DNA from 2 places in the Lactococcus sp. LG1267 genome. Region 1 is predicted to be linked to the other one. Evidence: predicted binding sites of a transcription regulator. Region 1 holds the regulator's gene; the other holds the start of a gene.
What was found. The regulator CtsR, encoded in region 1, represses protease genes until heat stress. The targets are predictions, from matches to a motif close to TTGGTCAAAAAAGGTCAAANA.
Positions count from the first base shown of each region.

Region 2: J0J33_RS00345 (ATP-dependent Clp protease ATP-binding subunit) is a predicted target of CtsR. The motif match lies at 1,550-1,570, and genes of this name have one in related genera.

Region 1 covers NZ_CP071295.1:818,783-823,945, reverse strand. Annotated here, with positions in the region: gene J0J33_RS04125 (ATP-dependent Clp protease ATP-binding subunit) at 1-2,309, opposite strand, end outside; gene J0J33_RS04120 (CtsR family transcriptional regulator) at 2,299-2,751, opposite strand; gene greA (transcription elongation factor GreA) at 2,871-3,344, opposite strand; gene mltG (endolytic transglycosylase MltG) at 3,369-5,084, opposite strand.
Region 2 covers NZ_CP071295.1:69,015-74,177, reverse strand. Annotated here, with positions in the region: gene dnaG (DNA primase) at 1-21, shown strand, start outside; gene rpoD (RNA polymerase sigma factor RpoD) at 57-1,439, shown strand; gene J0J33_RS00345 (ATP-dependent Clp protease ATP-binding subunit) at 1,657-3,903, shown strand; partial or broken gene J0J33_RS00340 (HD domain-containing protein) at 3,959-4,392, shown strand; gene def (peptide deformylase) at 4,766-5,163, opposite strand, start outside.

The DNA.
Region 1 (5,163 bases):
CCGTATTCAGGATCAAATCCTTTATCAGCAATAACTTTCAAAGCAGCAGGTGTAAATTTTACTTTGATATTTTGATCTTTCAAACGCGATACAAGAGATTTACTCATGATTTTCACGACTTGTTCAATCTCTTTTTCTGTCAGTGAATGGAAAACGATAGTTTCATCGATACGATTGAGAAATTCTGGACGGTACTGTTTCTTCAGCTCTTCCATGATTCTTGCTTTCATAGCTGGATAATCCGTTGAAATTGATTTAGCCCCAAAACCAACCGTTTTATCATCACGAATAGCCGTTGCACCCAAGTTAGATGTCATAATGATGATCGTATTTCTGAAATCAACTTTACGTCCTTTGGTATCTGTAACGAAACCATCATCCAAAATTTGTAACATGATATTGAAAATATCAGGGTGGGCCTTTTCGACTTCATCAAGGAGAATAACAGAATAAGGCTTATTACGGACTTGCTCTGTCAATTGCCCACCTTCATCGTAACCTACATATCCAGGAGGTGCTCCGATAAGACGCGATGTCGAGAATTTTTCCATAAATTCACTCATGTCTACACGAATCATATTTTCTTCACTGCCAAAAACACTTTCCGCTAAAGCCTTAGCAAGCTCTGTCTTCCCAACTCCTGTCGGACCAAGGAACATAAATGAGCCCAAAGGACGTCTCGTATCGGCAATCCCTGAACGTGCACGTCTAATGGCACGAGAAACAGCAGAAATCGCTTCTTCCTGTCCAACCACACGTTTATGTAACTCTTTTTCTAAGTTAATCAGACGTTCACTTTCTGTCTTCGTCATCTGTTGGAGTGGGATTCCTGTAAGGTTAGAAACGACAGCATAAACATCGCTTTCCTCCACCAAAGGATTATCATTTTCCGATACTGTAAAATTATCAATCTTGTGCGTTAATTTTTCAATATCTTTTTCAATCCCTTGCGCTTCAACAATATCAAGAGCAACAACTGCTTTTTGTAATCTCAGTTCTTCCGCTTTTAATTCTGCTTTTAACTCGTCTAACTTGGTATAATTTGTTTTACTCGTGATTTTAACTTTGGCTGCTGCTTCATCAAGAAGATCAATAGCTTTGTCTGGGAGACGACGACTAGGCATATAGCGATTACTCAAGCTGACAGCACGCTCCAAAGCCCCTTCTTCAAATTTGACTGTATGGTAAGCCTCAAATTTTTCTTTCAAGCCTTGTAAAATCGCAACCGTTTCCTCTTCTGAGGGTTCTTCGACATTGACACGGGCAAAACGGCGTTCTAGGGCTTCATCTTTTTCAATATATTTTTGATATTCTTGATAAGTGGTAGCACCAATGAGTTGGAACTCGCCCCGTGCTAATGCTGGTTTTAAAATGTTTGAGGCATCGTTGACCGAGTCCATGCCGCCACCAGCACCAATAATGGTATGGAGTTCATCGATAAAGACGATAACATCTTTATCATGTGTCACTTCATCAACAATAGCCGTCAAACGATCTTCAAATTCACCACGGAATTTTGTCCCCGCTACGACCATCGCCATATTTAAAGCCATAATGCGGCTGCCGCGTAAACCTACAGGAACATTTCCTGCAGCCACACGTGTCGCAAAACCTTCAATAATCGCTGACTTACCAACACCTGGCTCACCAACAAGAACGGGATTATTTTTTGTTCGACGGCTCAAAATGTGGATAAGACGTTCAACTTCACGCTCTCTTCCAATCATGGGATCAAGCTTGCCTTCACGGGCTGCTTTTGTCAAATCTGTTGATACCGTGTCTAAAGTAGGCGTTGTCGTTGTTTCGGACACTTTCCCCGACAGGTTTCTTTTCGAAGCTGGTGTCACCGCTTTACGGCGCTCTGGTACACGTAGATATGCTTTTTGCTCTAGCTTTTTGCGGAGGTTAACGATATTGATGTCTTGCTCACGTAAAAGTTGTCCTGCAAAGCTGGCTTCATTTGCCAACAGCATATATAAGAGATGCTCGGTCCCGATGCGGTTTTTATCATTATTTTGAGCCAGTGCTCGTGCTTGCTCAATAATCGTTTCCACTCTTGGACTAAGCTTTATTTCTGATTTTTTTGTCTTCACTTGACTTGAAAAATCTTCGATGTCGATTAACATTTCTTCCAAATCAATCTTTTCTGAATTAAGTAGCGTAAATGCCAATGAAGCCGGGACCTCAGCCAAGGCAGCCAATAAGTGCGAGCTTTCAACCCAAGCGTAGTTAAACTTGTGCGCATAGTCGACAGACTTCTCAAGCACTTTTATGACTTGTGGTGTAAAGTCCTTTTCATTAAATTTCATCATCACGATCCAATCTCTGTAGTATTTTTATCATCATTTGTGCTCGACAACTGTTAGAAATATCACTATCAGCTAAAAGCAAAAGGAGAAGATTTCCTTCTCGTTCAGTCAAAATGTTTTCATCAAATAAAAGTTGCAAGACATCTTGTGCCATACTTTCGGTCAAGTTGGCAGGCAACTTCTGTGCTAAATCAAGCAAGAATTCATGCTTTGCCGAATAATGGTATTTGAATATTTTAATATAGCCGCCACCACCACGCTTTGACTCAACATCAAAGCCTTTAGATGGGGTGAAACGGGTTTTAATCACATAGTTAATTTGCGAAGGAACCACGTCAAATTGACTGGCTAAATCTGCACGTTTAATCTCAATCTCACGTGCCTCTTCTAGCAGTTTTCGCAAATAAGCTTCGATAATATCTGAAGTATTTTGGACAGACATAGAACCTCCAATCTTTGACCTTTATTGACTATTATATCGAAAATTTTAATTTTTTACCAAAAATAGTGGCTGAAACGTCTCTAAAATAAAAAAATCCGCTAAAAGCAGATTTTTTTATTTTATTTTACATCAACAATCTTAACTTCGATTTCACCCATAGGCAACGGAATTTTCACAACATCGCCAACTTTACGGCCAATCAAGGCTTGAGCGATTGGAGATTCATTTGAAATTTTGCCTGAAAATGGATCAGCTTCAGCAGTACCGACGATTTCGTACTCTTCTTCTTCGTCATCTCCAACTTCTTGGAAAACAACTGATTTACCAAGAGCAACTTCATTTTTGTCAATATTAGCATTGTCTACGATTTCAGCATAACGAATCATTGTTTCCACAGTTGAGATACGACCTTCAATAAAGGCTTGTTCATCTTTTGCTGCTTCGTATTCTGAGTTTTCTGAAAGGTCACCGTAGCTACGTGCAATTTTGATGCGTTCAATAACTTCAGGGCGTTTAACCAATTTAAGGTTATCTAATTCTTGTTCTAATTTTTCCAGACCTTCTTTGGTCATGGGGAAAGTTTTTTCTACCATTTTTTATCCTTTTTAAATTTCTAATTAATTACCCGACGCAATCGCATCATTGACATACTTTTGAACATTGATGTTTTGTTCTTCAAGTGTTTGCGCAAAGTAAATCTTACCTTCAACGTCTGCTACGAAATAAAGATAATCATTCGCAGTCGGGTTAAGCACTGCTTTGATTGACGACAAGCTTGGACTCACGATTGGTCCAGGACCAAAACCTGGGTACAAATAAGTATTGAAAGGTGAGTCTAATTGTGTATTAATTGCAGCTTGCTGATCAAGCGACGTATCCTTACCTAGCTTACCTTCAGCATAAAAGATTCCTGTATTAGAATCCATCGTCATCCCTAAATCTTTACGGTTAAAGAAGACCTGTGCAACGTTACGGCGATCATCATCGCTATTCGCTTCTTTTTCGACAATGGCAGCCAAACTCAAGGTTTCATTGACCGTAAGTCCGTTCGCTTGTATTTGTTCATACAAAGGTTCCAGCTGTGTATTAGTTGTTGAAAGCATGGTCTCAATTAAGCTTTCAACAGTTGTCTTTTTCGTATACTCATAAGTTGCTGGGAAGAGGTAACCTTCAAGTTGATACTTCACACCACTGTCTTTACTTGGTAAGCTTGCAAGAAGTTTTGGAAACTTCTCTTTCATTTTTTCGATGAACGCTTGATCCTGTACAGTCTTCATAAACTCATCTTTAGTAAAAGGTGTTTTTTCATCTTTATCCGCAGAATTCACTGTAACAGCTTGAGCAATTTGTTCCAATGTATAACCTTCAGGAATCAAAATTTTGCCCAGAGTTGGTTCCACAGGATGTTCGGTTCCTCCTTGCTCCAAAAGACTTGCAATATCCGACAAGTTCATGCTAGGCGCCAAGTTGTAGTAGCCGCTCTTAAAGCCACTGAAATTTTTAAATTTAGTATAGTATTGGAAAACCATACCATTTTTGATAATACCTTCTCGTTGTAAGATATCTCCGATTTGTTTACTGCTTGCTCCCGCTGGAATGTTAATGGCGCGTTTGGTTGTATTTGCAGTATTGAGCGGTTGTACACCTTCTTTGATGAAATTATAACCGTAAAAACCAGTCCCTGCCGCAGCCAGAATTAAAACAGCTACGATAACAGCAATAATCTTTCCAGAAGAAACTTTCTTCTTCGATTTTTTCGCTTTCGACTTGGGCTGCATTTCTTCAGCTTCCGCATCCGATTTTACTGCTGCACGACGACTTCTTTGTCTGTGAGTCGTCTCTTCGCCAAGAGGCTCTGCAGCATCACTTGCTTGTGCTTCAGGTTGCTCATATTCATCAACAACTTCTTTATCAGACTCTTTTGTCTTGCGTCTAAGTCGTGAATAACTTTGTCCTTGGCTCGCTTGGAGCATTTGCTCGCGAACACTTGCAAAGTCTGGACGTTCTTCATGTGCTGATGCTTCTGTTTTCACTTGATCAGAAACAGCTTTTTCAGGAAATTCTACATCTTCGGAAATTTTAGCTTGTCCCTCTACTTCTGGATTTTCCAGTTCTTCTGTCAACTTAAATGGAGTTGGACGTTGAATATCCGAAAAATCAGCACGTTCTCGCCGAGTATGTCTACTCGGGGTTGAAGAAAGTTCTTTGTTGGATTCACGGGCATAGTTTTCAAAAGTCCCATCCGTGTTGGCTCGATTTCCTTCTTCAAGTTCACGCAAGATTTTATCTTTGAAACTTTCTCTCGAAAACTTCTCCGTATCTTTTTCTACCAAGGTTAATCCTCCTTATCACGCCACCCTCTTTTTTTAAACAGTGAAGCGTAAGTTTGTTGGGTAATATTCACAAAAGCGA
Region 2 (5,163 bases), 750 kb from region 1:
AATCAGAAGAAAAAAATATAAGCTATTGCTTATATTGTTCATTGGGGAGGATTAAATTGGCAAGTAATAATAAAAAAAGAATCAGTCAAATTGCAAAAGAAACTGGAATCACTAACAAAGCTTTAATCGCAAAAGCACAAGAGCTTGGTATGGCGGTTAAATCGCATTCAAGTTCTATTTTTGAAGCTGAAGAAGCAAAACTCCTTGCGGCAATGGATTTTAAACCAATTATTGTTGAAAAAGTTGATGTGGAAGAGTTAAAAGAAAAAGGTTCTAAACATGTAACTTCTGTTAAAGAAAAAGCGGCCAAGAAAATCGATATTAAAGATTCGGATACTTTTGACAATAAGGCTTTTGATAAAGCAGTAGCAGCTTATATTACAAAACGTAAACCTCTCGAAGAAGCTTTAGATGATGAAATTACAGATGAGCTTGTGGTGAAGTTTGGTTTGGAAGCCGAAGCTATCGAAGATTTGCTTCAACAAATCCAAGATGCAGGTATTTCTATTGTTGATAAAGAAGGAAATCCTAGTCCGTTAGCTTTACAAGCCGAAGAAGAAGAAAAGCTTGATGATAATGCAATGGATGAAATCGTGACAAATGTCCGTATTGATGATCCTGTCCGTATGTATCTTAAGGAAATCGGACGTTATCCATTGATTTCGCTTGAAGAAGAAACAAAACTTGCGGAAGCTATCGTGGCAGGTGGTGATGAAGCAGAATTTGCCAAACAAATGCTTGCGGAAGCCAATTTACGTTTGGTTGTTTCAATTGCAAAGCGTTATTCTGGACGAGGGATGCAATTCCTGGATTTGATCCAAGAAGGAAACATGGGACTTATGAAAGCTGTGGACAAATTTGACCATACGAAAGGTTTCAAATTCTCAACTTATGCGACCTGGTGGATTCGTCAAGCAATCACACGTGCGATTGCTGACCAAGCACGTACAATTCGTATTCCTGTCCACATGGTCGAAACAATCAATAAGTTAATCCGTGTACAACGTAATCTTTTACAAGAATTAGGTCGTGATCCTTTACCAGAAGAAATTGGTAAAGAATTGCACATGACACCTGATAAAGTTCGTGAAGTCTTAAAAATTGCGCAGGAACCTGTATCATTGGAAACACCTATTGGTGAGGAAGACGATTCACACCTTGGAGATTTCATTGAAGATGATGTGATTGAAAGTCCGGTAGACTATACCAACCGTATCTTGCTTCGTGAACAGCTTGATGAAGTTATGGATACCTTAACGGACCGCGAAGAAAACGTATTGCGTATGCGTTTTGGACTTGATGATGGACGTATGCACACACTTGAAGATGTTGGTAAACAATTTAAAGTGACACGTGAACGTATTCGTCAAATTGAAGCGAAAGCGATTAAAAAGTTACGTCATCCTCGTCGTAGCAAACCATTGCGTGACTTTATGTAATATAAAAAACTCTCTCGACAGATGTCGAAGAGTTTTTTCTTATAATTGAAAAAGAATATAGTACAAAAGATTTGATAAATTTGAGAGAAGTGATATAATAAAAATTATTAAAGGTCAAAAAAGGTCAAACTTTAAATAAAAGAAGCCAGACATGATTCTTTAATTCTAAAAAAATAAGTTAAAATAAAGAAAAGACGTAACCACAAAGGAGGAAGAGATGCTCTGCCAAAATTGTAAAATAAACGAAGCGACAATTCACCTTTATACAAATGTGAATGGCCAGCGTAAGCAAGTGGATCTATGCCAAAATTGTTATCAAATTATGAAATCAGGTGGTCAAGAAAGCTTGTTTGCTGGAGCTACAAATATTTCGAATAATGATGATCCCTTTAATCCATTTCCAGATATTTTCCAAGCCTTACATGGTAATGATCAAGGTCGGACAATGACACCTCCAACACAAGCGGGTGGTCGAGGTCCAGGAGGTCCACAAAACCCTCGGGGAAGTCAAGCACCTAAAGGACTTCTTGAAGAATTCGGAGTCAACATTACTGATGCTGCACGTCGTGGAGAAATAGATCCTGTTATTGGACGAGATTCTGAAATTACACGTGTTATCGAAATTTTGAATCGTCGAACAAAAAATAATCCTGTTCTTATTGGTGAACCTGGTGTTGGTAAAACAGCAGTTGTTGAAGGCTTAGCCCAAAAAATAGTTGATGGTGATGTACCACAAAAACTACAAAATAAAGAAGTTATTCGTCTTGATGTTGTCAGTCTCGTCCAAGGTACTGGTGTGCGCGGGCAATTTGAAGAGCGTATGCAAAAACTGATGGAAGAGATTCGTAAACGTGATGACGTTATCCTCTTCATTGATGAAATTCATGAGATTGTGGGCGCAGGCTCTGCTGGGGAAGGAAATATGGATGCTGGAAATATCCTTAAACCGGCTTTAGCGCGTGGAGAACTCCAACTTGTTGGAGCAACAACCCTCAATGAATATCGAATTATTGAAAAAGATGCAGCGCTTGAGCGCCGGATGCAACCTGTTAAAGTTGATGAACCTTCTGTAGATGAGACTATCACAATCTTACGTGGTATTCAAAAACGTTATGAAGATTATCATCATGTAAAATACTCAGATGAAGCAATCTTAGCTGCTGCAAATCTGTCTAACCGTTATATTCAGGACCGTTTCCTTCCCGATAAAGCAATTGACTTGCTGGACGAAGCGGGTTCGAAAAAGAATCTGACACTCAAATTTGTTGATCCTGAGGACATAAAGAAACGTATTGAGCAAGCAGAGGTGCAAAAAAACGAAGCCATGCAACGTGAAGATTTTGAGAAAGCGGCCCATTTCCGTGATCAAATCGCTAAGCTTCGTGAGCTTCAAAGTCATGAAATCTCAGATACTGACATGCCAAATATCACAGAAAAAGATATTGAAGCAATTGTTGAAGAAAAGACACATATACCTGTAGGTGATTTGAAAGAAAAAGAACAAACACAGCTCATTAATCTAGCTGAAGACTTGAAAGAACATGTTATCGGGCAAGATGAAGCGATTGATAAAATTTCTAAAGCTGTGCGTCGTTCGCGTGTCGGACTTGGAAAGCCTAATCGTCCTATCGGTTCATTCCTCTTTGTTGGACCTACTGGTGTAGGGAAGACCGAACTTGCAAAACAATTGGCTTATGAGCTTTTTGGCTCAAGAGATAGCATGATTCGCTTTGACATGTCGGAATACATGGAAAAACATAGTGTGGCTAAGTTGATTGGTGCTCCTCCAGGATATGTGGGGTATGAAGAAGCAGGTCAGTTGACAGAACGTGTGCGCCGTAACCCATACAGCTTAATTTTATTGGATGAGATTGAGAAAGCTCACCCGGATGTAATGCATATGTTCTTGCAAATTCTTGATGACGGGCGTTTGACAGATGCGCAAGGTCGTACAGTTTCCTTCAAAGATGCCATCATCATTATGACATCGAATGCTGGTACAGGTAAGGTTGAAGCAAGTGTTGGTTTTGGCGCTGCACGTGAAGGACGTACGAATTCAGTGCTTGGAGAGTTGGGTAATTTCTTCAGTCCAGAATTCATGAACCGTTTTGATGCTATCATTGAATTCTCAGCATTGAGCAAAGAAAACTTGCTTAAGATTGTAGATTTAATGTTGGATGAAGTAAATGCTCAAATCGCTCAAAATGATATTCATCTTGACGTCACACAGGCGGTTAAAGAAAAACTCGTTGATCTGGGCTACGATCCGAAAATGGGAGCACGCCCATTACGTCGTACCATCCAGGATAATATCGAGGATGCTATTGCTGATTTTTATATCGAGCATCCTGAGTATAAAGAATTACTTGCAGACTTGGTTGATGATAAGATTGTTATTGTGAATAAGCCTGAAGAAGTAAAAGACACAGCGGATACATCTGATAATGAAGATGAAGAGAAATAAAAACAAGATAAGACCGGTTGATGGTCTTATCTTGTTTTGTTAAAGTAAGGTAAATATGAAAAATACAAATCAACTTAAACAAGAGATAAAAACTTTTTTATTAGAAAAGGAATGTTATGCAACATATAACCATTGCATAACTGTTGGTGACAATGCTGAAGAAATAGGGCATGCATTTCTAAAAGAAGCAGAAAGAGAGCAAGTAAAAATAGCAGGATACTTACATGATATTTCTGCTATTTGTCCCACCATACTACCTTGAAGAAAAAATTTTCAAAGGTTGATTTAGTTTTATTTGTGGCTGACAAAATAAGATGGGATCAAGAAGGACAACCTCCTTATCCAAAGGAAATCACTCAGGCGCTAAATTATTCTTTTGAAGCAGCAGCCTTTGCTTATATTGATTATATTTTGAAACACGATATAAAAGTTATTCATCCTTGGCTTTTAGAAGCTTATGAATTTTTAAATCTGAGAAGAATTGGTTAATGAAAAAACTTTATCTTTGGTGCATATTCCTTATATTTTTCGTGCTAATAAATAACTAAAAATACTTTTAGGGGGAATATTTATGCTCTGGAGAATTTTAAATGAAGAAGATATGGCTCGGAAATATGATCAAGAAACGTCTTCAAAATACACAGCCTTTAATCAAGTCAATAATTATTTTATTGGAGCAATTAGTGGATTTGTGATAATAATCGCTCTCCCCCTCATATATTTTCCTTTTTTACCCTGTTTACCTCATAATAACAATTATCCTTAATGTTCAAGACTATAGGATAAGAAAAAGGAAACTTGAAAAATTATTAAAATAAAAAAGAATAAGCTTTTTAGACTTATTCTTTTTTATTGGGGGAAATTATTGGACAATCAGAAGTCCATCTTTGACAGCCCAAGGTTCTTTTTCATTGATGTGATCGTAGAACATTATACCATTTGTATGGTCGATCTCATGTTGGACACACATTGAAGGGAAATCTTTCAGACGAATCTTGTGTTTCTCACCATTTTTGTCATAGTATTCTACAGTTACACGCGCGTGACGGATAACCAGACCAGGGACTTCACGATCGACAGAAAGACAACCTTCACCAGACTCAATAGCTGCATCTTGAACAGAGTGACTTACAATTTTAGCATTATACATGATTTCTGCCAACTTATAAGCTTCTTTAGGTGCAACTTCATTACCATTTTCATCTACTTCTGGATCGTTAGGGATAAGGACAGCGATAATTTTTTTGGCAATATCGAGTT